DNA from 4 places in the Rossellomorea yichunensis genome. Region 1 is predicted to be linked to each of the others. Evidence: riboswitches for the same ligand, from Rfam matches in the RefSeq annotation. Region 1 holds a riboswitch; each other region holds the start of a gene.
What was found. A riboswitch is a leader RNA that binds a small molecule or an ion and turns the genes downstream of it on or off. The one in region 1 is predicted to bind cobalamin.
Positions count from the first base shown of each region.

Region 2: it holds a riboswitch for cobalamin, as region 1 does, so the genes downstream of both, RSX31_RS18700 (acyl-CoA thioesterase) here and RSX31_RS05330 (ABC transporter substrate-binding protein) in region 1, are expected to answer to the same signal.
Region 3: it holds a riboswitch for cobalamin, as region 1 does, so the genes downstream of both, RSX31_RS01630 (ribonucleoside-diphosphate reductase subunit alpha) here and RSX31_RS05330 (ABC transporter substrate-binding protein) in region 1, are expected to answer to the same signal.
Region 4: it holds a riboswitch for cobalamin, as region 1 does, so the genes downstream of both, metE (5-methyltetrahydropteroyltriglutamate--homocysteine S-methyltransferase) here and RSX31_RS05330 (ABC transporter substrate-binding protein) in region 1, are expected to answer to the same signal.

Region 1 is NZ_JAVYAD010000002.1:175,617-181,736, forward strand. It holds gene RSX31_RS05320 (adenosylcobinamide amidohydrolase) at 1-660, opposite strand, end outside; gene RSX31_RS05325 (FecCD family ABC transporter permease) at 657-1,715, opposite strand; gene RSX31_RS05330 (ABC transporter substrate-binding protein) at 1,678-2,643, opposite strand; cobalamin riboswitch at 2,778-2,976, opposite strand; gene msrA (peptide-methionine (S)-S-oxide reductase MsrA) at 3,200-3,730, shown strand; gene RSX31_RS05340 (hypothetical protein) at 3,788-3,946, shown strand; gene RSX31_RS05345 (phytoene desaturase family protein) at 3,995-5,500, opposite strand; gene RSX31_RS05350 (glycosyltransferase) at 5,700-6,120, shown strand, end outside.
Region 2 is NZ_JAVYAD010000007.1:73,376-79,495, reverse strand. It holds gene RSX31_RS18710 (S8 family serine peptidase) at 1-1,592, opposite strand, end outside; gene RSX31_RS18705 (helix-turn-helix domain-containing protein) at 1,889-3,139, opposite strand; gene RSX31_RS18700 (acyl-CoA thioesterase) at 3,454-3,927, opposite strand; cobalamin riboswitch at 4,077-4,267, opposite strand; gene RSX31_RS18695 (AraC family transcriptional regulator) at 4,371-4,655, shown strand; gene RSX31_RS18690 (AraC family transcriptional regulator) at 4,543-5,301, shown strand; gene RSX31_RS18685 (DUF1761 domain-containing protein) at 5,315-5,683, shown strand; gene RSX31_RS18680 (flotillin family protein) at 5,862-6,120, shown strand, end outside.
Region 3 is NZ_JAVYAD010000001.1:312,353-318,472, reverse strand. It holds gene RSX31_RS01635 (ribonucleotide-diphosphate reductase subunit beta) at 1-611, opposite strand, end outside; gene RSX31_RS01630 (ribonucleoside-diphosphate reductase subunit alpha) at 631-2,844, opposite strand; cobalamin riboswitch at 3,026-3,206, opposite strand; gene RSX31_RS01625 (SurA N-terminal domain-containing protein) at 3,864-4,640, shown strand; gene RSX31_RS01620 (hypothetical protein) at 4,763-4,939, shown strand; gene gndA (NADP-dependent phosphogluconate dehydrogenase) at 4,988-6,120, opposite strand, start outside.
Region 4 is NZ_JAVYAD010000003.1:37,237-43,356, reverse strand. It holds gene RSX31_RS08125 (GNAT family N-acetyltransferase) at 1-556, shown strand, start outside; gene RSX31_RS08120 (biotin transporter BioY) at 600-1,166, opposite strand; gene RSX31_RS08115 (hypothetical protein) at 1,256-1,438, opposite strand; gene metE (5-methyltetrahydropteroyltriglutamate--homocysteine S-methyltransferase) at 1,548-3,848, opposite strand; cobalamin riboswitch at 4,002-4,186, opposite strand; SAM riboswitch class I at 4,256-4,366, opposite strand; gene thiC (phosphomethylpyrimidine synthase ThiC) at 4,641-6,120, opposite strand, start outside.

The sequences.
Region 1 (6,120 bases):
GAGAAGTTTGGTTCTTCCTTTATCTAAGAGAAGTAAGCGATCACAGTATAAACTTGCTAAGTTTAAGTCATGAAAGATTGCGATTACCGTTAATTTTTCGTGTATTGTTTGATTTTTAATTAAATCCAACAATGACTTCTGATACGAAAGATCGAGATGATTAGTGGGTTCATCAAGCAACAGGACCTGTGGCTCTTGAGCGAGAGCCTGGGCAAGGAATACCCTCTGCCGTTCTCCCCCGGACAACTCATGAAGGAAGCGGTCCTGAAAGGAAGTAATGCCCGTTTGATCCATTACCTTCTCCACGATTTCAGAATCCCGTTCAGTCGTTCCTTTAAAGAAACCTTTTTGGTGAGCATATCTCCCCAGCATAACCGTCTGCCTCACCTCATAGGAAAAGGTTTCTGTCGATATCTGAGGAAGTACCGCTACCTGTGTGGCAAGATCCCTTGAAGAGAAATGATGCAGTTTTTTTCCTTTTAACCTTATGCTTCCATCCATTAATGGAAGCAGACCCGTCATGGCTTTTAACAGCGTCGTCTTTCCACTTCCGTTAGGTCCAAGAATCCCAAAGAATTCTCCTTCATCTATATGAAAATTCATGTCTTCCACGATTATTTTATCGTTATATCCTACTGTAACACCGTCTACATCTATCATGATGAAAGCCCTCTTTTCTTCAGGAGAATATAAGCAAACATCGGGGCACCAATAAGAGCTGTTATCACTCCAATCGGAAGCTCGGTTGGTGCAATGATGGTTCTTGAAATGAGATCAGCCAATACGAGAAAGCCTCCCCCAACAATGATGGACAAAGGAAGTAAGTGTCTATGGTCATGCCCTACGATCCTTCTTAGAAAATGAGGAATTACGAGCCCCACGAATCCAATTGTACCTGAAACGGCGACAGCCGCTCCCGTGAGGATACTTCCAGCAATTAAGATGAGGAGTTTTCTCTTTTGTACGGATATCCCGATATGATGGGCTTGTTCTTCACCAAAGCTCATGCCATTCAGTTCCTTGCCATTGAGGAACAAAACGATCACTCCAATTAAGAAAAAGGGGAATATTATCGTAATGTAATCCCACCCTCTCATGGACACGCTTCCAAGAAGCCAACCGATGATCTGTCTTAATTCCTCTCCCGTCAGGGCAATCATTAAGGATATAAAGGAACCTAAAAAAGAGCTGAAAATTATCCCTGTTAATATGATGGTTTCTACCTTCATGGTTCTTTCAACCTTCTGTGCAAACCATAATACGAGGAACACGGTTATAATCGAACAAAGAATACTGAGAAAGGGAAGCGTAAACTTCCCGATAAACGGAATGCTCCAATTAAAGAACAACGTAATAACAGCACCGACCGATGCTCCTGAAGACACACCCAATGTATATGGATCAGCCAGCGGGTTGCGCAATAGTCCTTGAAAAGAAGCTCCCGCAATTGCCAGGGAGCTGCCAACCAATAATGCCAGTAATACTCTGGGCAATCTTATGGAGTACACGATATTTGCAAACATTGGATCAATTTCTCCCGGTATAGGGAATCCAAACCATTTAGCTCCAACGATGAACAGAATATCCATCGGTGGGACAGAGACGGTTCCGATCGAAATGCCTGTAAAGAGAGCGAAAAGTAAAAACGTTACAGCCAACCCGTATGTTATCCATATTTTATTCTGCAAATAACTCCGGATAGATTGACTTTGCAATTTCCTCTACTCCTTCAACTAATCTCGGACCAGTACGTGTGACCAGATCTGAATGAACATCATGGACATCTTCATTTTTTATAGCAGTTACATCTTTCCAACCTTCTCGGCCCATCACTTGTTCTTTAGGATTTTCACTATAAAAACCATAGGTTGTAATGATGACGTCAGGATTTGAAGCGATGACCGCTTCTTGATTTACTTGGACCCATCCCTTCTGATCACTCATCACATTTTCGGCATTTACTAGTGAAAGCATTTGATCAATAAAAGTATTTTTTCCTGTCGAATATATGTCAGGGGAAGGTGAAACCTCTACATACACTTTTTTCTTTTCAGATACACCACTGACTTTTTCCTTAATGGATTCAAGATCCGCTTTCATCTCAGAAATGACAGACTCAGCTTCATCTTTCTTGCCTACCAATGTGCCGATGTTTTCCATCGTGGTGTACACTTCCTCAAAGCTATTGGCATCACGTACGATATAGACCTTTACCCCTGCACCTCGAAGCTGTTCTAACCCTTCTTCCGCCGACACAGCAGTGGACTCATGAGCAAGAACCAAATCCGGATTCAGACCGATAATCTTCTCAACGTTAAATTCCATTCCACCTATTTTTTCTTTCTCCGCCGCTTCTTTTGGATAATTATCAAAATCTGAAACACCTACGATTTCCTTATTCAATCCTAACTCGAATAAGATTTCTGTATTGCTCGGAATCAATGAAACAATATGCTTAGGTTGCTCATCCAGCGTGACTTTATTATTCAGGGCATCGTTTACTGACAAAGGAAAAGCAGATTGCCCCTGGCTGACTTCCCCGCTATCTTTATTCTTTTCAACATTTTCATTGTCAGTACCGCAAGCTGAAAGGAGTCCTAGAGATACTATTAGTACGAGAATGATTTTGAATGTGTGTTTCATACGTTTTCCTCCTGTAGATGAACTTATTCCCAGACAAAAAAACATCTCCAGTGGGACTAGAGATGCTGTGTAAAATGCATAAAAGGCTTTAAACCGTTAAATATGCACATTACACCTTTCTATCCGCGTAGATTTGGTGCGAAAGAAATCAGGCAGGTCTCCTGGCTCATGGTCATTGTTTGCTGCACCTTCCCATACCCATTGGTACAGTGGCATTCATACAGCTCACTTCCATTTACAGTGGCGGGACCGCGTTGGAATTACACCAACTTCCCTATTATGAAGCTAAAAAGTTTGCTACCGAAACTTCCGCTTCACCTAATCTCATATCGTATGTAATTATTCCGTTCAACAGAATTATACACAAGATTCTATGGATAGTGAATGAAATTTGATAAACTTTGCTGAAAATAGCAGGAATACTTCTTTTCGAATCTTTTCCCGATGCAACCTTTCGAGCTAATAGATTGTCCCCTCCATTCATTCGTGATAAAATCTTTTTCAAGCAATCGCTTTACTGCTTTAGAGGAGCACATATGGTACAGGAGGTTCAGCAATGAATGAAAAAAAAGAAATCGCTACTTTTGCAGGTGGTTGTTTTTGGTGCATGGTAAAGCCATTTGATGAATTACCGGGAATAATTGATGTCGTGTCAGGTTATTCAGGGGGCCACCTTGAAAACCCAACATATCAAGATATAAAAGAAGGAAATAGTGGACATTACGAAGCTGTTCAAATCACATTTAATCCTGATTTGTTCTCTTATGAAAGATTATTAGAGCTATACTGGCCTCAGATTGATCCAACGGATGATGGGGGACAATTCCATGACCGCGGCAATCAGTACCGGACAGCTATTTTTTATCATAATGAACACCAAAAACAATTAGCTGAAAACACAAAGAACGAAATAGTAGACAGTGGACGATTCAAGAAGCCTATCGTCACAAACATCCTTCCTGCTTCCACTTTCTATCCGGCAGAAGAATACCATCAAAAATTCTACAAGAAAAATCCAGATGAATATAAACAAGACCGGGCAAAATCAGGTCGCGATCAATTTATAGATAATCATTGGAAGAACTAAATAGTGGGATGAAAAAAGCTCCTTTCGCCAAACTAATGGCAGGAAGGAGTTTTTTGTATGAAGAAAAACGAGAAAAATACAGAAGATAAAGAGCAGGTTATCGGGTTTGAAGGCCCAGGGAAAGTCGTCAATTTCTTTGACCCCTATCCTGATGAAGATGAAGAGAATGTAAATAACTCGGATACGGTAGATAATCATTCTTCAGAAAAGCAGTAAAAACATAAAAGGTGAAGATTATTTAAATTTAACCTTCACCTTTTCATATTAACCAATGAATCGATTCACTTTCACTTGCTCATTAAGGATGAGTTCCGCTGTCAGTTGTCCTGAAAGTGAGACCATCGGCACACCTCCGCCTGGATGGGTTGAACCTCCCACGAAGTACATATTAGAGAGCACTCTGCTCTTATTCGGAATCTTGAAGCCTCCATTAAGCTTTCGGTCTGTGACAGTCCCATAGATAGAACCACCATTCGCCCCATAAAGGGTTTGAAGGTCGTTAGGAGTGAAGGTATATTCGTATTCAATATGATCCCTTAGATTGGTTACGCCCATTTTCTCCAGCTTTTCCAGTACTTGGAGTCGATAAGATTCTTTGTATTGAGTCCAATCCTCACCCTCTTTTAAAGGTGGCACATGTGTCAACACAAACAGGTTTTCTTTTCCTTCAGGAGCCTGTGTGGGATCCGATTTTGACGAGATACCAATATAAATCGTCGGATCATCAGCCAGCTTTTTCTCATCGAAGATTTGCCTGAATTCTTTTTTAGGATCCTTACTGAAAAAGAAGTTATGGTGAGCAAGATGATCATATTTACGGTCTACCCCAAGCAGCAGAACCAAACCTGAAACCGTAGGGGCATACTTGCTTAGTTCCTCGACTTCCTTAGGTGACTCATGATAATCAGCCAAAAGGGATTTGTAGCAAGGGATCGCCTCTAAATTCGATACCACGATGTCCGCCATCAACTCTTCTCCTATTTTCGTACGTATTCCTTCAGCACGGCTGCCAGTGGTAAGAATATCCTCAACTTCACAATTTAAGCGAATCTCTACCTCGAGTTCCTCCAACACCTTTGCCATTGCCTCTGCAATTTTATACATTCCGCCTTTTACGTAATGGACTCCCAGCGCCAACTGAACATGTGTAAGCTGTGACATGATGGCTGGTGCATGGTAAGGTGACGAACCGACGTACATGATCAGGAAATTAAACAGCTGCTGCAAATGCTTGTCTTTAATGAATTTACGATTCGCAGCATCCATGGATTTCATCGGATCCATTTGCAGTAATTCCTTGACCGGATGCATCGTGCGTAGGTCCTGCAAGCCATTGATGCTCTTTTTATAGAAGCTTTTCATTGTGAGCTCATACATTTTTCCACAGTAGCTTAAATAGTTAAAGAAATTATTCGCATCCTCCGTGGATGTCTTTTTCATTTCTTCTAACATTGTTGGAAGGTCCGAAGATACATCCAGGACCTTTCCGTCTTCAAAAAATGTCCTCCAGCCCGGTTCCACTCTGATAATATCCACATAATCATTCAGATCACGGCTTGCATGAGCAAAAACTTTTTCCAGAACCCACGGCATCGTAAGGATCGATGGGCCTGTATCGAAAGAAAAGCCTTTTCCTACTCTTTTGTTTAATTTTCCGCCAAGTCTTTCCCCTTTTTCAACAATGGTCACGTTAAATCCTTCTGATGCAAGACGGATCGCTGTTGACATACCTCCTAATCCGCCACCTACTACTATCACTTTCTTCTTCATCTCATTTCCTCCTTACGAGAAAGATCGTTGTCTGCTGAATCGCTTATTCAGCTTTCCATTGTGCCCATTTTGATTGACTTCAAACAAATTTGACATGAATTTACACACACAAAACAACCAATCCATTTGAAAAAAGGTATCACCTTTAACCAAAATGGTTAAAATGTCGATAAAAACCAAAAGATCAGAAGGTGAAAAAATGTATATTTGGTTAGGGTCTATTATTCTTACCGTTTTCCTTTTTACTAGAATCCCTACAGTCAAAAAGTCCATTCATGTAAGGAATAGTTTTCTCGTAAAAAAATGCTCCATCATCATTCCTGCCAGAAATGAAGAACTGACAATTGGAAATCTATTATCGAGTATTCAGAAGCAATTTATTCAGCCGTTTGAAGTGATCGTGGTAAATGATGGATCGAAGGATCGTACGAAGGCGATAGCTGAAGAGTTCGGTGCAACAGTGGTGGATACTCCCCCTCTTCCAAATGGATGGAACGGAAAATCTTGGGCTTGTTGGAATGGTGCGGAAGCATCCAAGGGAGAATTCTTACTGTTTGTGGACTCAGATACATGGTTCGAGCAAGCAGGACTTCTAAGAATTTGCGAGACTTATCAACAAC
Region 2 (6,120 bases), on a different contig from region 1:
GTGCCACTGGTGATCGCAGCTTTTAATTCTTCCCCGGCAGCCATTGTCATCGAGAAGGCCGGGATATAGTGGGCTGATTCACCAAGATTATAACCTACATGCCCTTCAGCATTGTTATACATGATCACGGCTTTGGCACCATGTTCCTTAGCAAATTTCACTTTGTCATTCAGTGCGAAATTTCCTCGCTGAACAAAGGCAATCTTTCCTTCAACATTTTTATTCTCATAGTCTTCTTCATAACCAAGGCCGACATCTACCAACTCTAATGATCGATCTTCTAAACTGGCAAAGGAATGTTCGAAACCTCTTGCCATACTCACAATTTCCGCTGACCATCCATCTGATGTTTGACCGGTAAAAGTGGTTTGCGAGACAGGAACATCACTTGCTCCTACTGTTAACGCTAAAGCAGCTGTACCCGGAGAGCCGAGGGTAAAGTCACTTGGTCCTGCATTCCCTGCTGAAACAACTGCCGTCACACCATTTAATACGGCATAGTTAAGGGCGGTACTTGTAGGATAATAAGGATCATTGACACCTGCTCCCAATGATAGGTTGATGACATCCATACCATCTTGAACCGATTTCTCAATTCCTGCAAGGACGTCTTCAGTATAACCACTCCCGTAAGGACCAAGGACACGATATACATATAGGTCTGCATCCGGAGCAACACCTTCTACCGATACTTCACTATCATTCTCGTTTTGTCCTACGATGGTTCCGGATACATGAGTACCATGAGAAGTATAATAGGAATTTCCCGTATAACTGAACTCTGGTTCACTCGTACTCTCCCAATCTTCATACGTGGCTTCCATTGGATCCGCATCATCATCAACAAAGTCATATCCGCCTTTATAGGCCTCTTTTAAATCAGGGTGGTTATAGTCGACACCTGTGTCAATGACGCCAACTTTTATGCCGTCACCTGTTATTCCTTCCTTATGTAATTCATCCACTTTTAAATAAGGAATGCTTTCAACAGATGTTGTGATTTCACGGTCAACATCATTAGGAAGATCCTGTTTGACCGGATCGACAGTATATGCCTGGTTTTTAAATACAGCTTTGACGGCTTTGGAGTTAAGCAGGTGTTCTACTTGATTGGCAGGAAGCGTCATTGCCACACCGTTATATGCTTCTTTATAGGTTTGGGTGATTTTAGGCTCTTTCTTTTTCCCTTTTACAAGACTAGGAGATAGATGTTTCGCAACATCTTCTTTAAATATCTTATGTTCTTTCTCCACCTTTGCTCTGGCGTCTTCTTTCTTTACTGTTTTCCCTTTGACGGCAGCCTCTAGCACAGCTACATGCCCAGGTTTAGATTGGAATTGGACGATAACCGAAATCTCTTCACTGGATGTCAATTCATTTGGTTGAAATCCTTGGAGACCCTCTGTGTTATTTAACTCAAGTTGATGCAGGGCTTGTCTCTGCTTTTCAGTCAAAGAAGATAAGATCGTTTCTGCTTTCCAATCCGCAGCGGTAGCTGTTGGAGAGGAGTAGCTCGATGCAGGGGATAAGAGTAATCCAGTGGATAATGCAATCACAGCTGATTTCTTTGCTATGGAAGATCCATTCATCATTTCTACCTCTTTTCTGTAGTGGTTAGTAAGATAATTCTAAAGATTATTACAATTTTCATTGTAAATTCAATTTGCTCATGTTTGTATGGGGGTTTATTTAGGGACTATTTAACTACTGATTGGAGTTGAACGATTATTTATCTTCTGATTTTGAGAAGTGGGGTGGGAGGAAAGTTGTGAAAAAATGACGTTGGGTTGGGGTTGTAATTGGAACCAAACAACTAGAGTGACTTTACAATCGATCGGCCAAAAAAAAAATGACAAAAGGAAAACTCCTTTTATCATTTGTAGCAGTATTACTCTAGTTCATAATAACTGATTTCATTTGACATCTTATCGGATGCAAGTCTGAATCCTTTCTCTGTTTGCCCAGTTTTCACATAATATAAAAATAGTTGTCTTTCATAATGCTGATACATCAACTGGCTCCCCGTTTTTTTGAAGTGGGGGAGAGCTGTACTTTCAATATATTCATATAGTTCTTTTTCATCCTCATTTATGGTAAGTAAGTAAATCTCAAAGAATACATGACTTGGATCCCGGTGCTGAGTGGCCATATTCAGTCCTTTTGTCGCTAAGTGATTGAGTTCCCGTGAAGATAGTAGATTCCCTTTCATGCAAGCAAGTATATATCCGCTGAGCGTAACTAAATAATTTGATGCCGGCGTTTCGTCATTGATAAGATTTAATGCTTCTTCATAGGATACCTTTGATTCAGAATATCGTTTTCTCCTAAAATATTCGAATCCAAGGTTATTATGTATCTTATGCGCCCGATCGTTTGAATTGACTGATTCACAGACTCTGAGGAGCTTATCGTACTGTTGTTTTGTTTCTTCCATATCAAAGGGTTCCTTGGCATTCAATTGGATTAAAATTAAGGTTTCCGAATCGATGACCCTAAGGATATTCAATGTTTTCTGGAAAAATTGCAAAGCTTTTTGCCCATAATAATAGGCAAAGGTGTTTGAATGAATGGAATGATATGCTAATGCCAAATGGAAATAATATTCGGAGTTGGGATATTCATCGTCAATCTGTTTCAATACATGTATGCAAGTGTTAAATTGTCTTGTTGAATGATAGTAAATCCCTTTGACATGAAGCAATAAATTTTGTTCAAAAGGGGATAGAGAATAGTTTTTATTTTCGAACATGCCCAGGATTTCCTTGGTTTTTCCATGATTGTTCAAAAATAAATAATATCTTGCCAGAAAAAGGTTGTATTGAATGATGAAGTCAGATAAAAACCTTAAAGGTTCCTTTTCAATTTCACCTTTAAGTTGATGGATGTCATTGGTTCGAATCATAATAATCGCATCGTTCCATTCTGATAGTTTAGCCTGTAAGGAATGGTAGCGGGAACGTTCAACATCCATATTGATTCCAAGCTTCCTTGCAAGTAAATCAGTAATTTCACTGGAATACTCTGTGATGCCTCTTTCGATTTTACTAAGATGTGTGGTGGAACAGATACCCTGAGCAAGCTGTTCCTGAGTCAATCCTGAATCTTCACGATGAAATTTAATTAATTTACCTTCGATCATAGTACACCCCGAGTGAACAGTTTATTTATCATTATAGGGAAATATCTTTGTTTGTTCTATAGATGGGGGACAAGACGGAGGTCTGAAGGCAAAAACATCCAAATCCAATGGAATCTGCTTTACTATACTGATTTTCTCTTTTCTGCATCCAGCTCATTCAGGACTTCTATCCTTTCGACAAAACGATAAACTGGATAGATGATTCCTGGAATGGAAGAAAGGATCGCGGGATAATAATCTCCAAAGTTACACTCAGAGCTTAGAAAACTCTGAGTGTTTTTGTTATATTAGTTAGTCAGTGAATCAGGGATTGTTTATAAGATAAGCGCGCGATTCTTTCTATGCTCTTTTCGCAAAGGAGCCGTTTTGAATAGTCTCGTTTCTTCTTCCGTTTGAGGAATGACCTTTGGTACCGGCTTCGGTTTTCCATCTTCATCAACGGCGACCATTGTCAGGAATGATTCCGTCGTCAAGGTTTTGACACTCGTTACGAGATTCGTAGAGTACACCTTTACATACACTTCCATTGATGTTCTGCCGGTGGAAGTGACGTATGCCTCAAGGCTTAGAGCATCGCCGACCGTGGCGGATGATAAGAAGTCGACGGAGTCAATCGATGCCGTGACGACGACTGAACTGGAATGTTTCATGGCGGATAGGGCCGCAATCTCATCAATATAGGATAAAACCTTTCCTCCAAAGATGGTCTGCATATGATTGGTGTCAGGCGGCAATACCAATTTTGTTTGTATGGTTCGTGAACGTTCGACTGAATAGGCTTGTTCCATTTTCTCATCTCCCTGTTTGTATTATGAAACAAAAAAGCATCTCCTTTTGAAAAAGAAGATGCGGCTATTCCAGGCGAACGTTCAGAGTACAACGATTCCTCTTGTGACGTCTCATTAGCGCAACACCCTCCTATCTCCCGTAGGAACTTCTGTGTTCTTCCCATTTGGCAGGTCTCCTGGCTCAGCGTCAACGATTTCGTATTCCTTCCCATTTCAATCCGAAACAGTGGATCCATACGAATTCTCAGCCTTACAGTGGCGGGACCGCGTTGGACTTTCACCAACTTCCCTTTTAAGAAAATGAATTAAAGGTCATCTTCACCAATGAGCAATGATTAAATTGTGAACGCTTTTATTTTATCATAACCCTTAGTGAGTGAGGAGAAGGATTATGGTAAAATTTATAAACAAGTGCTTTTCAAAAAGGTAGTGAGGTCTGAAAAATGCCACAAGACAAAATACAAAGAAACCAAATCGATAAAGTAGTAGAGTATATCGATCAACATCTAAGCGAAGATTTATCCTTAGAACAGTTAGCCAAAGTATCAACCTATTCCCCTTATCACTTTCAGCGGTTGTTTAAAGGGCTGATCGGTGAAACACCGGCAGAAAAGGATGCGCTTGGAAAATGCAGCGCATATGCTCATTTACGAGCCACAGCTTCCTATCACACAAATTGCGTTCATATGTGGTTTTTCATCGTTATCCTATTTCACCTATTCTTTTAATACTTACTTTAAAGCTAACCCCAAAAGCTGGCGGGAAGGTGCCTATTTAGAGCGTTTTCCGCGAGAATATCTAAATAGCAAGATATCTAAACTCTTCAGCGCAAAAGCGAAAGCATCCCAGGGTGAAGAATCCTATAATGAGTTTAAATGGCTGGATTTATCGAAAGTGAAGATCGCTCATTTTCCAGAGTGTTCAACCGTCAATAGATTCCATATCGGGTCATATATCGAAGGTATTCCAGAAGCATGGCAAGATCTATACAGATGGGGAAATGCCAGAAACCTCATAGAGAAGAGTCCTTTGATATTCGGAGTTCCAAAGAGCAACCCTTATATTACCCCACCTGAAAAAAGCAGGTATGAGTGTCGCTTGGCTGTTGAAAATCAAAATGATGCGGAAGGTGAGGAACTCTATCTATTTCGAGGCAGTAAGCATGTGGTTTATGAATTCGATGAACCTGTCGACTACCGTGAAAGAGGGAAGTTAATCGAATGCTATTCTGAACTTTACAGCTATTGGTTGCCGAAAAGCGGATACAGATACCTGGGGAATCCGATTGAACTCGTGGAAATGATCAGTTTAAAAGGAACACTCGATATTGGATGTAGCATTAAAGCGATCGCTTTAGCCATTGAGCCGAATTAATGGAGGAATTGGGATGGAATTAAATGTGAATTTGCTCGCGATATTGGCGGGGGCTGTGGTGTATATGGTATACGGCGGAATTTATTATTCTATTTTACTAGGAAAGAAGGAACAGGATAGTACTGGACCGATTAAATATGCAGTGGCTGTTATTGTTGCATTTATCAGCTCACTTCTTGTTGGGATTTTTGTTCAAGCCACCGGTTCCAATGGAGTAGTCGAAGGAGCTTTGACAGGTGTACTAATTGGAATTCTTATTTCCATTGTCTACTTGAAAAATGCTTTATTTGGTCTTATGACAAAACGGATGTTTCTTATCGCGATAGGAGATCATCTCATCATATTTACCCTGTTAGGGGCCATACACGGATGGTTGTTGTAGATTGTAAGCTCGAACCTTTTAAAGGTTCGAGCTTTTTTTATATAAAATTAGGAGATTCACCTAAATTATTGAAACTTTTCTAACACTCTTCCGTAGATAGTATTGTAGCTAGCACTTTTATTTTAAATTAAATCAGATTTCATGCTGGTTAAACAAAATGTCGAGAGGGGTTGTCAGAATGCTAGGATCATTAAGTATTATCGGATTTTTCATGTTCCTTATTCCTGTTCTAGTTATTGCAGCGATTGCAGGGATTGCCTATTATTTCTGGATGAGATTTCGTTATCGTACAGCGAGATCGAACCAGGCACTGATCATTACCGGACCTAAACTGGGGGATCCTGAGAAGGAAACGAATATTTTCACCGACCAGGAAGGGCGTTCAATGAAAATCATCAGAGGTGGGGGGTACAGATTAAGACGTTTCCAAACATCCA
Region 3 (6,120 bases), on a different contig from region 1:
TTTTGATTTCTGGCCAGATTGTAGAAGAAGGCAAAACCGGAGTAAAAGAACAACCCTTCCAGAATGACATCATAGATGATTGACTTTAAAAGATTCTCAATGGTGGGGGATTCTACAAATCCTTTATATCCATTCGTTATAAATTCGTTCCGTTTCTTCAAGATAGGATCGTTCTTCCAGAAATCAAACACTTCATCCTGCTTCTTTTTTGACACGATACTGGATAATACGTAACTGTACGAGTGGTTATGGACGACCTCCTGCTGTGCCAAAATGATCATCAATGCATTGAGGCTGGAATCCGTCAGGTAGTCAGCCACTTTACCGGCGTAATCTGTCTGCACACTATCAAGGAGAGCCAGTAAGCCGATAATTTTCAAAAAGGACTCCTGCTCACTTGATGAAAGAGTAGGAAACTGCTTGATATCCTTTGCCATATTGATCTCAAAAGGCGTCCAGAAATTCCCCAGCATTCTCTTATACTTTGGATATGCCCAAGAGAACCTGACATCATCCCAGTTTAATATATTCGAACTTTGTCCATTTACAATTCCAGTAGATTTATTTGGTGCCTCAGAATCTATTAAGATTCGCTGCTTTAATCCATTCATGTTATCATCTTCCTCCCAGTCAGCTATGGCAGCTTTCACATTCATCGAAATTTGAAACTGATGTCGATCTCACATAGTAAGTCGTTTTCAATCCTGACTTCCATGCATCTAAATGAAGAGACAGCAACTCTATCGCCTTGATATCATTCCGCACATACAAGTTAAAAGATATTCCTTGATCTATATGTCGCTGTCTTTTCTCATTCTGTTTAATACTCCAGTGTTGATCTACGTTATAAGCCGTTTTGTAATACCAGGTCGTCTTTGGTGATAAATCAGGTGCTGTAACAGGAATCTTATAGTCTTTCTTTTCTTCCGAGTACTCTAATCTGAATAAAGGATCAATACTTGCTGTAGAACCGGCTATGATCGAAGTGGATGAATTGGGCGCAACGGCCATTAAATATCCGTTTCTGATTCCTCCTGAAGAGACATCATCCCTGAGTGAATCCCATCTCGGTCCGGAATATCCTTTCTTTGAAAAATACTCTCCAGTCGACCAGTCTGAGCCGCTGTAATATGGATAGGAGCCCTTTTCTTCCGCTAATTCATGACTGGCTTTGATCGTGTAATAAGCAACATCCTCGTACAGTGAATCACAATAATCAACTGCTTCATCGCTCTCCCATTTCAAACCTTTCAATGCAAGGAGATGATGCCATCCAAAGGTTCCTAATCCAACCCCTCTATAGCGCATGTTTGTCAGTTGGGCTTGCAGGACTGGAAGTTTATTAATATCAATGACATTATCAAGCAATCTCACTCCTATGGACACGACCCTTTCAAGCTCATCATCCATGATCGTTTTGGCTAAAGAAACAGATGCCAGATTACAGACGACATAATCCCCGGGAGATTTATAGGTAATGATTTTCCCGTCCTTTATGACCTCTTCTTCCATGACCGTCGCACTCATATTCTGGGAGATTTCCGTACATAAATTACTACAGTAAATCATTCCCTTATGCCCATTGGCATTTAGCCGATTGACAGTATCGCGGTAAAACATGTAGGGCGTTCCCGTTTCGAGCTGGGAAATCATGATCCTCTTGAAAATTTCAATCGCCGGAACCTCTTCCCTGGAAAGGCCGGGACATTCTACACACTCCCAATACTTATCTCTGAACGAACCTTCTCCTTCACGCTCATCAAAGAAATCTTCCAGGGAATATCCCATGACCATCCTCACTTCATGAGGATCAAATAGATACCAATCCCCTCTCTTTTCCACTTGTTCCATGAATAAATCCGGTAAGCTGACTCCAGTGAAAAGATCATGAGTTCGCTGCCTTTCATCACCATTATTTAAGCGTGTATCAAGAAAAGGAAAAATATCCTTATGCCATACATCCAAATAAACAGCTATCGCTCCTTGACGTTGACCTAATTGATCAACGGATACTGCTGTGTTATTTAATTGCTTCATCCATGGAATAACACCTGAACTTACTCCCTTGAAGCCTTTGATATTACTTCCCCTGCTCCGGACCTTCCCCAGATAAATACCGAGACCGCCACCGTTTTTACTTAGTGTGGAAACATCTGTATTACTGTCATAAATACTTCTTAAATCATCGGCTACCGTATCAATAAAGCAGCTGGATAACTGACCATGGCTTTTGCCGGCGTTAGCAAACGTAGGAGTTGCTACCGTCATATACAAATTAGACAGGGCCCAATAAGCTTCTTCAATAAGCGACAGTCGCTTATCACGGGGTTCGTTCATAAAGAGTGTCATGGCGATGATCAGAAATCGTTCCTGAGGTAATTCAAGGATTTCACCATCATGGGATTTAGTTAAATACCGCTCTGATAATGTGACGATCCCTATGTACGTAAACAGATGGTCTTTAGATGAATCCATGATCCTCCCCAAATAGTCAATTTCATCTTTGCTATATGATTCCAATAGTGCTGGCTTATATAGTTTCCTTTCCGTCAATTCTTGTATTAATTCATAAAGGGAACTGTACAACAGGCTTTCTTCCACTCCCCTTGAATAAGCGATCGTACGATAGAGTTTCATTAAATATAATTCTGCTGCCACATACGTCCAATCAGGTTCATGGGCAGAGATACGTTCAACTGCAGTGAGGATCATGAAATGATAAAGCTTTTCTTTGCTCAATTCAGATTGACCCTCTGTATACTTAAAAGTCTTTTCATCGAATTCTTTAAAATGAAGTTGTGGAAAGCGACTGTGGAGATTTGTAAGAACCGCTTTTGCTTCCATTGTGATCCATTGATCTTTTGATACGATTGACATCATCATTCCTCCCAAATTTATACAGTGTGGGAAGGATTCAAAAAAAGCCCATCCTATTAATCGGATGGGCTTTATGTACGAAAGATATATGAATAGACTAAAGGGCCTATTCCAATCCTCGCTTTATCCTCCCAATTCCCGAAGAAGATAACACGTGATAAACAAGGCAGGTCTCCTGACTCGTGCTTCGCCCTACTCTAAGGCCTTCCCATCGTATATGACAGTGGCAGTTCCTTATTTCGTCAGCACTTACAGTTGCGGGGACAGCTCCGGAGTCACACCGGATTCCCTTTTAAGTCCATTCAGACACCCTATTCACAGGTTATAATCAATATATAGTTTAAATAATTTAACAGAACACAAAATGTTGTGTTCTGTATCATCATAAACGATTAAAAACGAATTTACAAGTGAAACTATTCACTTTGTTTAGAAGGTGAAATCTTCTAATAGTATCACTCTATTCCCCTCTTAAAGTCAAGAGATGTAACATGTTGAACGAAAGGAAGGAAAACCCTTCCTTTGAAATATGCTTATAATTATTATTTTTCATGAAAAGACAAGAAGAATATTGAATACTGCCTTCAAAAGGACACTAGTCAGCCGACACCTCCCTAAATGTTAGTTGAAGAAAATGGAGCCACTCTCTATAATTCAAATAGAAGGTTGTTTGACAGTATTCTTTGGTCCCCAATATTTTTTATAGGCTGTTTAAATGGAGGAAAAGATCTCGATTTAAACAGCCTCTTTTTTTAGAAACCAGTTGAAAGTCTTTTTACATTATCATTTCTGTACGGCAGTTGATAGTCGAATGTAACCGTATACATAATAGTGAAAAAGGGACCATATTGGTAATTCACTGTATTTCAACCTCATTACAATCTATACTTTTTGGTTTAAATACTTTCTTTTTACGGGCTTTTCCTTTAAAATGCGCATTAAGTGATTTTTTTGAAATCACACCTTACTTCTGAAAGGAGTCTATTATGAAAAAAATATTTACGACTTTACTATTAGCTTTATTAACGATTGGACTAGCCGCTTGCGGTTCGAACGAGGAGAGCCAAAAACAAGCTGACGATAAAGCGAAAACAGAAGAAAAAAGCGATGGACAGGCTCAGGAAGAGCAAGCGAAGCAAATGGAAGAAATGCAGAAGAAAATGGATGAGCAAAAGATTGAAAAAGACAAGATCGTTGCCATTGTAAACGACGAAAAAATTAAAGGTGAAGATTTCAATAACGTATTGACTCAATCACAAATGCAATATCAACAAATGGGTCAAGACCCAACAAGTAAAGATGCAGCAAAGAAAATCAAGGAACAAACAATTGATAGCCTGGTTGGACAAACACTTCTTATGCAGCAAGCTGATGAAAAAGGATATAAGGCATCAGAAGATGAAATCAATAAACAACTGGAAGAAGTTAAAAAGCAGTACGGCGATGACAAGAAGTTTGAAGACGCAATGAAAAAAGCCGGATTCACGATGGATGAGTTAAGAACTCAAATCGCTGAAAACATCAAATACACAAACTACGTTGAGAAAGAAATCAAAGTAGAACAAGTCTCTGAAGATGAAATGAAGAAATTTTACGATCAGTACGCAAGTCAGCAAGGTCAGGGCGAATCAAAAGAAGCACCAAAATTTGAAGAAGTTAAACCTCAAATCAAGACTCAGTTAGAACAACAGAAAAAACAAGAAAAACTTGTGCAACATGTAGAAGATTTAAAGAAAAATGCTAAAGTTGATATTAAAATCTAAAGCTCCATCAAAGAAAGCCACCTGCAGATAGGTGGCTTTCTTATGTTCTATTCCCCAGATGTTTTTCTCTGCTCACAAAGGGTATGGTATAACAACGAATTATTAAGGGAGGATGATGGAAAATGACGAAGAGGACCAATGACAACCCTGAACAAATCAATAAAGATCATGACGGCATTCTCGATCAGCATGAAAGTGAACAAAATGTGGATCCAATTCCCCTCGATGACTTAAAAAAAGAGCAGCGGGACGAGAAAAATAAGCATCATACGAAAGATGACTCATCAAGCAAAGAATAATAAGGTAATCGAAAGCCCTGTGGGATTCCCACAGGGCTTTCGTTCTTCTTATTTAGATAACCAATCTGTATGGAATGTTCCTTCTTTATCCACACGCTGATACGTATGAGCACCAAAGTAATCACGTTGGGCTTGAAGGAGGTTGGCAGGAAGTGACTCTGAGCGATAGCTGTCATAATACGCTAAAGCACTCGCAAGACCTGGTACAGGGATACCTAACTTAATGGCTGTAGCCACCACTTCTCTCGCTTCCTCCTGATAGTTTTCAACGATTTCCTTGAAATATGGATCCAGTAGTAAATTCGTCAATCCCGGTTCACGATCATAGGCTTTCTTGATTTCTTCCAGGAAGCCTGCACGGATGATGCACCCACCTCTGAAGATCATGGAAATTTCGCCGGGCTTCAGGTTCCAGTTATATTCATCGGAAGCAGATTGGAGCTGGGCGAAACCCTGTGCATATGAGCAAATTTTGCTTAAATATAACGCCTTGCGAATCATTTCGATAAACTCTTCTTTGTTACCGGAGAACTCCTTATTTCTTGGTCCTCTTAAGATTTTACTTGCCTTCACTCTTTCTTCCTTCATGGCAGAGATGAAACGGGCAAATACAGATTCAGTTATGATCGATAATGGTACACCTAACTCCAGTGCAGAAATACTCGTCCATTTCCCTGTTCCTTTCTGCCCTGCTGTATCCAGGATTACGTCAACAAGGGGTTTTCCTGTTTCTTCATCCACCTTTGTGAAAATATCCGCCGTGATTTCAATCAGGTAGCTGTCTAGCTCCCCGGCGTTCCATTCTTTAAATATCTCATGTAGCTCTGTTGCGCTTAAACCCAATACATTTTTCATAAGATAATACGCTTCACAGATAAGCTGCATATCACTGTACTCAATTCCATTATGGACCATTTTCACATAATGGCCAGATCCGTCCGGACCGATATATGTACTGCATGCATCGCCTTTTACCTTTGCCGCAATTGCTGTCAGGAAAGGCTCGACTAAATCGTATGCTTCCTTCTGACCGCTCGGCATGATAGCAGGACCGTATAAAGCGCCTTCTTCTCCACCTGAGACACCTGCACCGATGAAGTTGATTCCTTTTTCACCAAGTTCCTTATTACGGCGAACCGTATCTTCAAAGTATGTGTTTCCTCCATCAATTAGAATATCTC
Region 4 (6,120 bases), on a different contig from region 1:
CGCAATCATTAATGAGACTGAAGACTACAGTATCGTTTCTGGATTAAAAAGGATCGTGACGCAGGTTGAACCCTTTTTATCCAGAGAAATTAAATCAATAAGACATATGCACTATGCGAAATGTGACAACACGGAATCAATGGATCGACAAGACCTGCCTCATGTACAACAGGCTACCCTCACTGATCTACCTAAACTTGTGGACCTATTGAACAGCATCCCTGAATTTAGTGGTGGCGATTTTTCTGTAGAAGAAAGAAAACATAGCATGGAGGCCGGTGTTTCGAGAAGCTATTATGTAGAAGAAGACGGTAAATTTGTTTCTTCTGCTTCCACAACCGCCGAAAACAGTATGTCTGCGATGATTGTCGCTGTCTGCACACATCCTGAGCATAAGAAAAAAGGGTATGCCACCGAGTGCATGACGAAGCTATGTCGTGACGTACTAGAAGAAGGAAAAGAGTTATGCCTATTCTATGATAATCCTGAAGCAGGAAAAATTTATAAGCGAATCGGATTCAAGGATATTGGCTATTGGTCTATGTATAAATTTTAGTCATAAAAAAGTTGACTCCCAACAAGGAGTCAACTTTTTTTCATTATGCTGCTGCTTTCCGATTCCCGATCAATCTCGCCTGAACCAGTCGTTGTCTTACAGTGATTCCAATCCAGCTGGCCAGGAATGCTTTGATAAGTCCAACAACGATAAATGGATATACCCCAGCTGCCATTGCCTGATTCCAGCTAAGGTCGGCTACGAATTTCAGTTGAATGGTACCCAGGATCAACGTAATGATCATTCCGACTGTATTGGCAATCATCGCCATCGGTATGGTGAATTTTGTTTTCTCAAGAATGAAGCCTGTAAAGAAAGCCGCTATGATAAAGCCGAAAATATAGCCTCCCGTAGGACCGACCAGTACCTGTGCCCCTCCACTGAAGCCTGCAAATACAGGAACACCGACTGCTCCGAGGGCTGCATAGCATACCATGGCGAACGCACCATATCGGCTTCCAAGAATCGTCGCTGTAATTCCTACTGCTAATGTTTGCCCGCTGATTGGAACGAGTGGCAGTGGAATCTCGATTTGAGCGAAAATCCCCGTAATCGCAGCAAAGATGGCACAGTGAATGATCACCCTTAGTTTTTCTCCGTTCACTTTCAAATCCCCCTTGCGTATGTAAACTATGTATAACATTAAGTTAACACAATTCAAAGGATTTTGGGAAGCTTATTTTTTTCTCCCTCTAAAATTTAACTGGGAGCATAGACATTGCATATCTTTTCTTCCGCCTGCCATGCTAAAGCGGTTTTTAATGAAACCCTCCCTTTTGGGAACTCATCGATCCCCTTATCACTCACCAAATATAGGATAGTGCGATTTGGCTGATGTTCATTAAATACTTGAATGATTCTTCCTATGGCTATGTATGGCATTTTCTTTTTATCTCCTTATGAGCAGGACGCAATTCTTTTCAACTGCGCCCTGCATTTTGAAAAGGTGGATCAAAGGAACGTAATCATCGGTACTCGATCATATTGACAATTATCCTTCCTTTTTCATGAGCATCTCTTCACGCACTTGTTCCGCCGCTTCCACCATGGTTTTAAGAGCTGATACCGTCTCATCGATCCCACGTGTTTTCAAACCACAATCCGGGTTGACCCAGAATAAATCGGCATCCAGCACTTCAAGAGCCCGGTGTATATTACGGATTAATTCTTCACGCTTCGGCACCCGGGGACTGTGTATGTCATATACCCCCAGTCCAATCCCTTTGTCATACGTATTGTCTTCAAAAACTTGGATTAATTCCCCATGACTTCTTGAGGTTTCAATCGAGATGACATCAGCATCCAGATCACTGATGGCATCTATAATATCTTCAAAATCCGAATAGCACATATGTGTATGGACCTGGGTTTGGTTCTGTACTGATGAAGTGGCCAATTTGAAAGCGTAAACGGCAGCGTTGAGATATTCCTCCCAATTTTCACTCTTTAAAGGCAGTCCTTCCCTAAGTGCCGGCTCGTCAACTTGTATCATACGAATGCCATTGGCTTCTAATTCCTCTATCTCTTTTTGAAGAGAAAAAGCGATTTGATTAGCTACTTCATAACGTGATACATCATTCCGAACAAATGACCAGTTTAGAATTGTGATCGGGCCCGTTAACATCCCTTTCACCGGTTTATCCGTTAAGGATTGAGCATATACCGTTTCTCTAACGGTCATAGGTTCTTTAAATTTCACATCACCATATATGAGTGGTGGCTTCACACATCTGGAACCGTATGATTGTACCCAGCCATACTTCGTAAATTGAAAACCTTCTAATTTCTCACCAAAGAATTCAACCATATCCGTCCGCTCGAATTCACCATGTACAAACACATCAAGGCCGATTTGTTCCTGAATTTCAATCCAACGTTTGATTTCTGCCTGAATATATTGCTGATACTCCCCTTCAGAAAGATCTCCCTTCCTCCATTTCAGCCTTTGCCTTCTCACTTCCTGGGTTTGAGGAAAACTGCCGATTGTAGTGGTAGGTAGAAAAGGTAATGAAAAGTACTTGGCCTGTTCCTGTTTACGAAAATGGAAAGGATCTTTTCTCCCGACATTGTTGGGATGCAATTCTTCAACCTCTTCCTGCACCTTCCTATTATTACGCAGCGTTGATTCGTTTAAATTCCTTATCGCCGTTTCACTTTCAGAGATATCATCTTCTATTGTCTCGGCTCCCTTACGAATCCCCTTCGTTAAAATAGTGATTTCATGTAATTTCTCATCAGCGAATGATAGAGCGTCAATGAGAGGTGTACCAATTGTTTCTTCATTCTGCACGGTTACAGGTACATGTAGTAAACTGCATGATGGTTGTATGATCAAGCGATCACCCGGAACATCCCCCGCAAGGGACGATAGAAGCGAATGGGTATCAGCAAGATTACTTCTCCAAATATTCCTGCCATCAAGAATGCCGGCAGCCAGGAATTTATCCTTAGGAAAACCAAATTTTTTCAGCGCCGCCAAATTCTCACCACGATCATGCACAAAATCTATCCCTATGCCGTCTACCGGGAGTGCTAACACCCGCTGGTACCTTTCCAAACTATCATAATAGGTTTGAAGGATGATCTTTAACCCGGGGCAGGATTCTTTAAACGTTTGATAGACTTCCTTGAATTGATCCATCTCTTCATCCCCGATGGATGTGCATAAGATCGGTTCATCCATTTGTACCCACTCTACCCCCTCTTCCTGTAATTCACGCAGTACTTCAGCATAAAGAGGGACAAATCGAGCAACAAGAGTTTTATAATCACCGGTTTCATACCCCTTAGACAATTTCACAAAAGTGAAAGGACCTAAGATAACCGGTTTCCCTTCTATACCCAGCTTTTGTTTTGCCTCTCTAAAAAAATGCAGGGGACGATTTTCCACTAACTGAGGTATGATCCCATCAAGTTCAGGCACGAGATAGTGATAGTTGGTGTTAAACCATTTTGTCATTTCTAATGCCACCGCGTCCTTCGATCCTCTGGCCATTTCAAAATACGTATCAAGAGAGACCTTACCCCCACTATAATGAAACCTCTCGGGAACCAAGCCGAACATGACGGCTGTATCAAGCACATGATCATATAAGCTGAAATCTCCAACCGGAACTAAATCAATCCCCTGATCTAATTGCTTCTTCAAATGGTTGACTCGTATTTCTTCCATTTGCTCTAAGAAGGAATCCTTTTCAATCTTCCCTGCCCAAAATTGTTCCAGTGTCTTTTTCCATTCACGCTTTTCACCGATCCTTGGATAACCTAAATTGGAACTGATCACCTTACTCATTCATTCCTCACTCCTTATACTTGATATGATTGTCATCAACAAAAAAATCTCTCTTTCAAATGAAAGAGAGATTCATACGTATCACTAACTAGAGTTGAGACCAATTTGTATTCTCAACACGTATTCCTCACCCCTCTCTATATCCACGTAGAGCATAAGCGCATACAACAGGCAGGTCTCCTGACTTAGGTTCACAGCTCCTTATCCCTTCCCATTTCAACAGAAATAGTGGTTGAATGATAAGTCGCTCCCCATCACAGTGGCGGGACCGTGCCGGATTTTCACCGGTCTTCCCTTTTAGCTGAGCATGACTCAGCACCTATTGCATTTGTTTATTTAATTTTTCTTTCATAAAAACGAAAAGCCCTCTCTTGCGATAGAGAGGGCTTCATGTTTATTAGAATCCTCTCTTATTTTCCAAAGCCATTTGCTTTGCAGGAATTAGCACCTATTCAACACATCGGTTGAATGGTTGCCGGGTTTCACAGGGCCAGTCCCTCCACCTCTCTCAATAAGAGTCACACATATATATTCATTTACTATTCCGAAATTTGTAATAATCGTAGCACGGTCCATACAAGCTGTCAAAAGAAATTTAATCTATAACTTACACGTTTCTAATAATAGGTACTTTCTACATAATGACATATGATACAAGATCTTGTTACATGCGTTTCATAGAAGACATGCCTGCAGTTTTCCTGGATGCTCTTCACTTCTTTTTCGAGTTGGATAACCCTCTGATTGAGCTTTATGATATCATTCTTCAATTTGAGTACATGACAAAGAGGCTCATCGATAGATGTTTGATCCATTTTCCACAAACTCCTTCGATTTTTCTTTCAATCCTTTTTCTATTTCCTTATGAGCGTCATCAATGCTATTCTCCTTCATTTCCCTTATATCATGTGATATTCTCATTGAACAAAATTTCGGTCCACACATTGAACAAAAATGGGCCGTTTTTGCCCCTTCTGCAGGAAGTGTTTCATCATGATACTCCCTTGCACGTTCCGGGTCCAGGGATAAATTAAATTGGTCATTCCATCTAAATTCAAATCGAGCCTTAGAAACGGCATTATCTCTTACTTGTGCCCCTGGATGCCCTTTCGCCAAATCCGCTGCGTGTGCAGCGATTTTATATGCAATGACACCCTCTCTCACATCATCTTTATTCGGTAATCCCAGATGCTCTTTCGGTGTTACATAGCACAACATGGCTGTTCCAAACCAACCGATCATGGCAGCCCCTATGGCGGAAGTAATGTGATCATACCCCGGGGCAATATCTGTCGTTAATGGGCCCAAGGTATAAAAAGGAGCTTCATGACAGATTTCCATTTGCTTATCCACATTCTCTTTAATCATATGCATCGGTACATGACCAGGGCCTTCAATCATCACCTGTACATCATGCTTCCAAGCAATTTTGGTTAGCTCGCCTAAAGTTTCAAGCTCGGCAAACTGTGCTTCATCATTCGCATCAGCAATTGATCCGGGCCTTAAACCATCTCCTAAGGAAACGGAGATATCATAGGCTTTTAAAATCTTACATATATCTTCAAAATGTGAATAAAGAAAGTTCTCTTTATGATGGGCAAGACACCATTGTGCCATGATTGAACCTCCACGGGAAACAATGCCTGTTGTACGATCAGCCGTCAGGTGAATATACCTCAATAATACACCTGCATGAATGGTGAAATAGTCAACACCCTGCTCCGCCTGTTCGATCAATGTATCCCTGTACACACCCCATGTAAGATTCTCAGCAACCCCGTTAACCTTTTCAAGTGCTTGATATATCGGTACCGTACCAACAGGGACAGGGGAGTTTCGAATGACCCACTCCCTTGTTGTATGAATGTTTTTACCTGTTGATAAGTCCATTATGGCATCGGCACCCCAACGAGTTGCCCACGTCATTTTCTCCACTTCTTCTTCAACGGAAGATGATACGGCAGAGTTTCCGATATTCGCGTTTATTTTCACATGAAAGTGACGACCGATGATCATTGGTTCACATTCAGGATGATTGATATTGGCAGGAATGATGGCCCTGCCATTTGCTACCTCTTCTACTACAAATGAAGGATCAACATTTTCCCGGATAGCGATGAACTCCATTTCCGGTGTGATAATTCCTTTTTTCGCATAATGCATTTGAGTCACATTACGACCCATTTTTGCCCGCATTGGGTTACGTTTAATAGTAGGGAACGCCTCTACGTTTGCACGAGGATCGTCTCCTTTATAGCCGTTATCTTCCGGC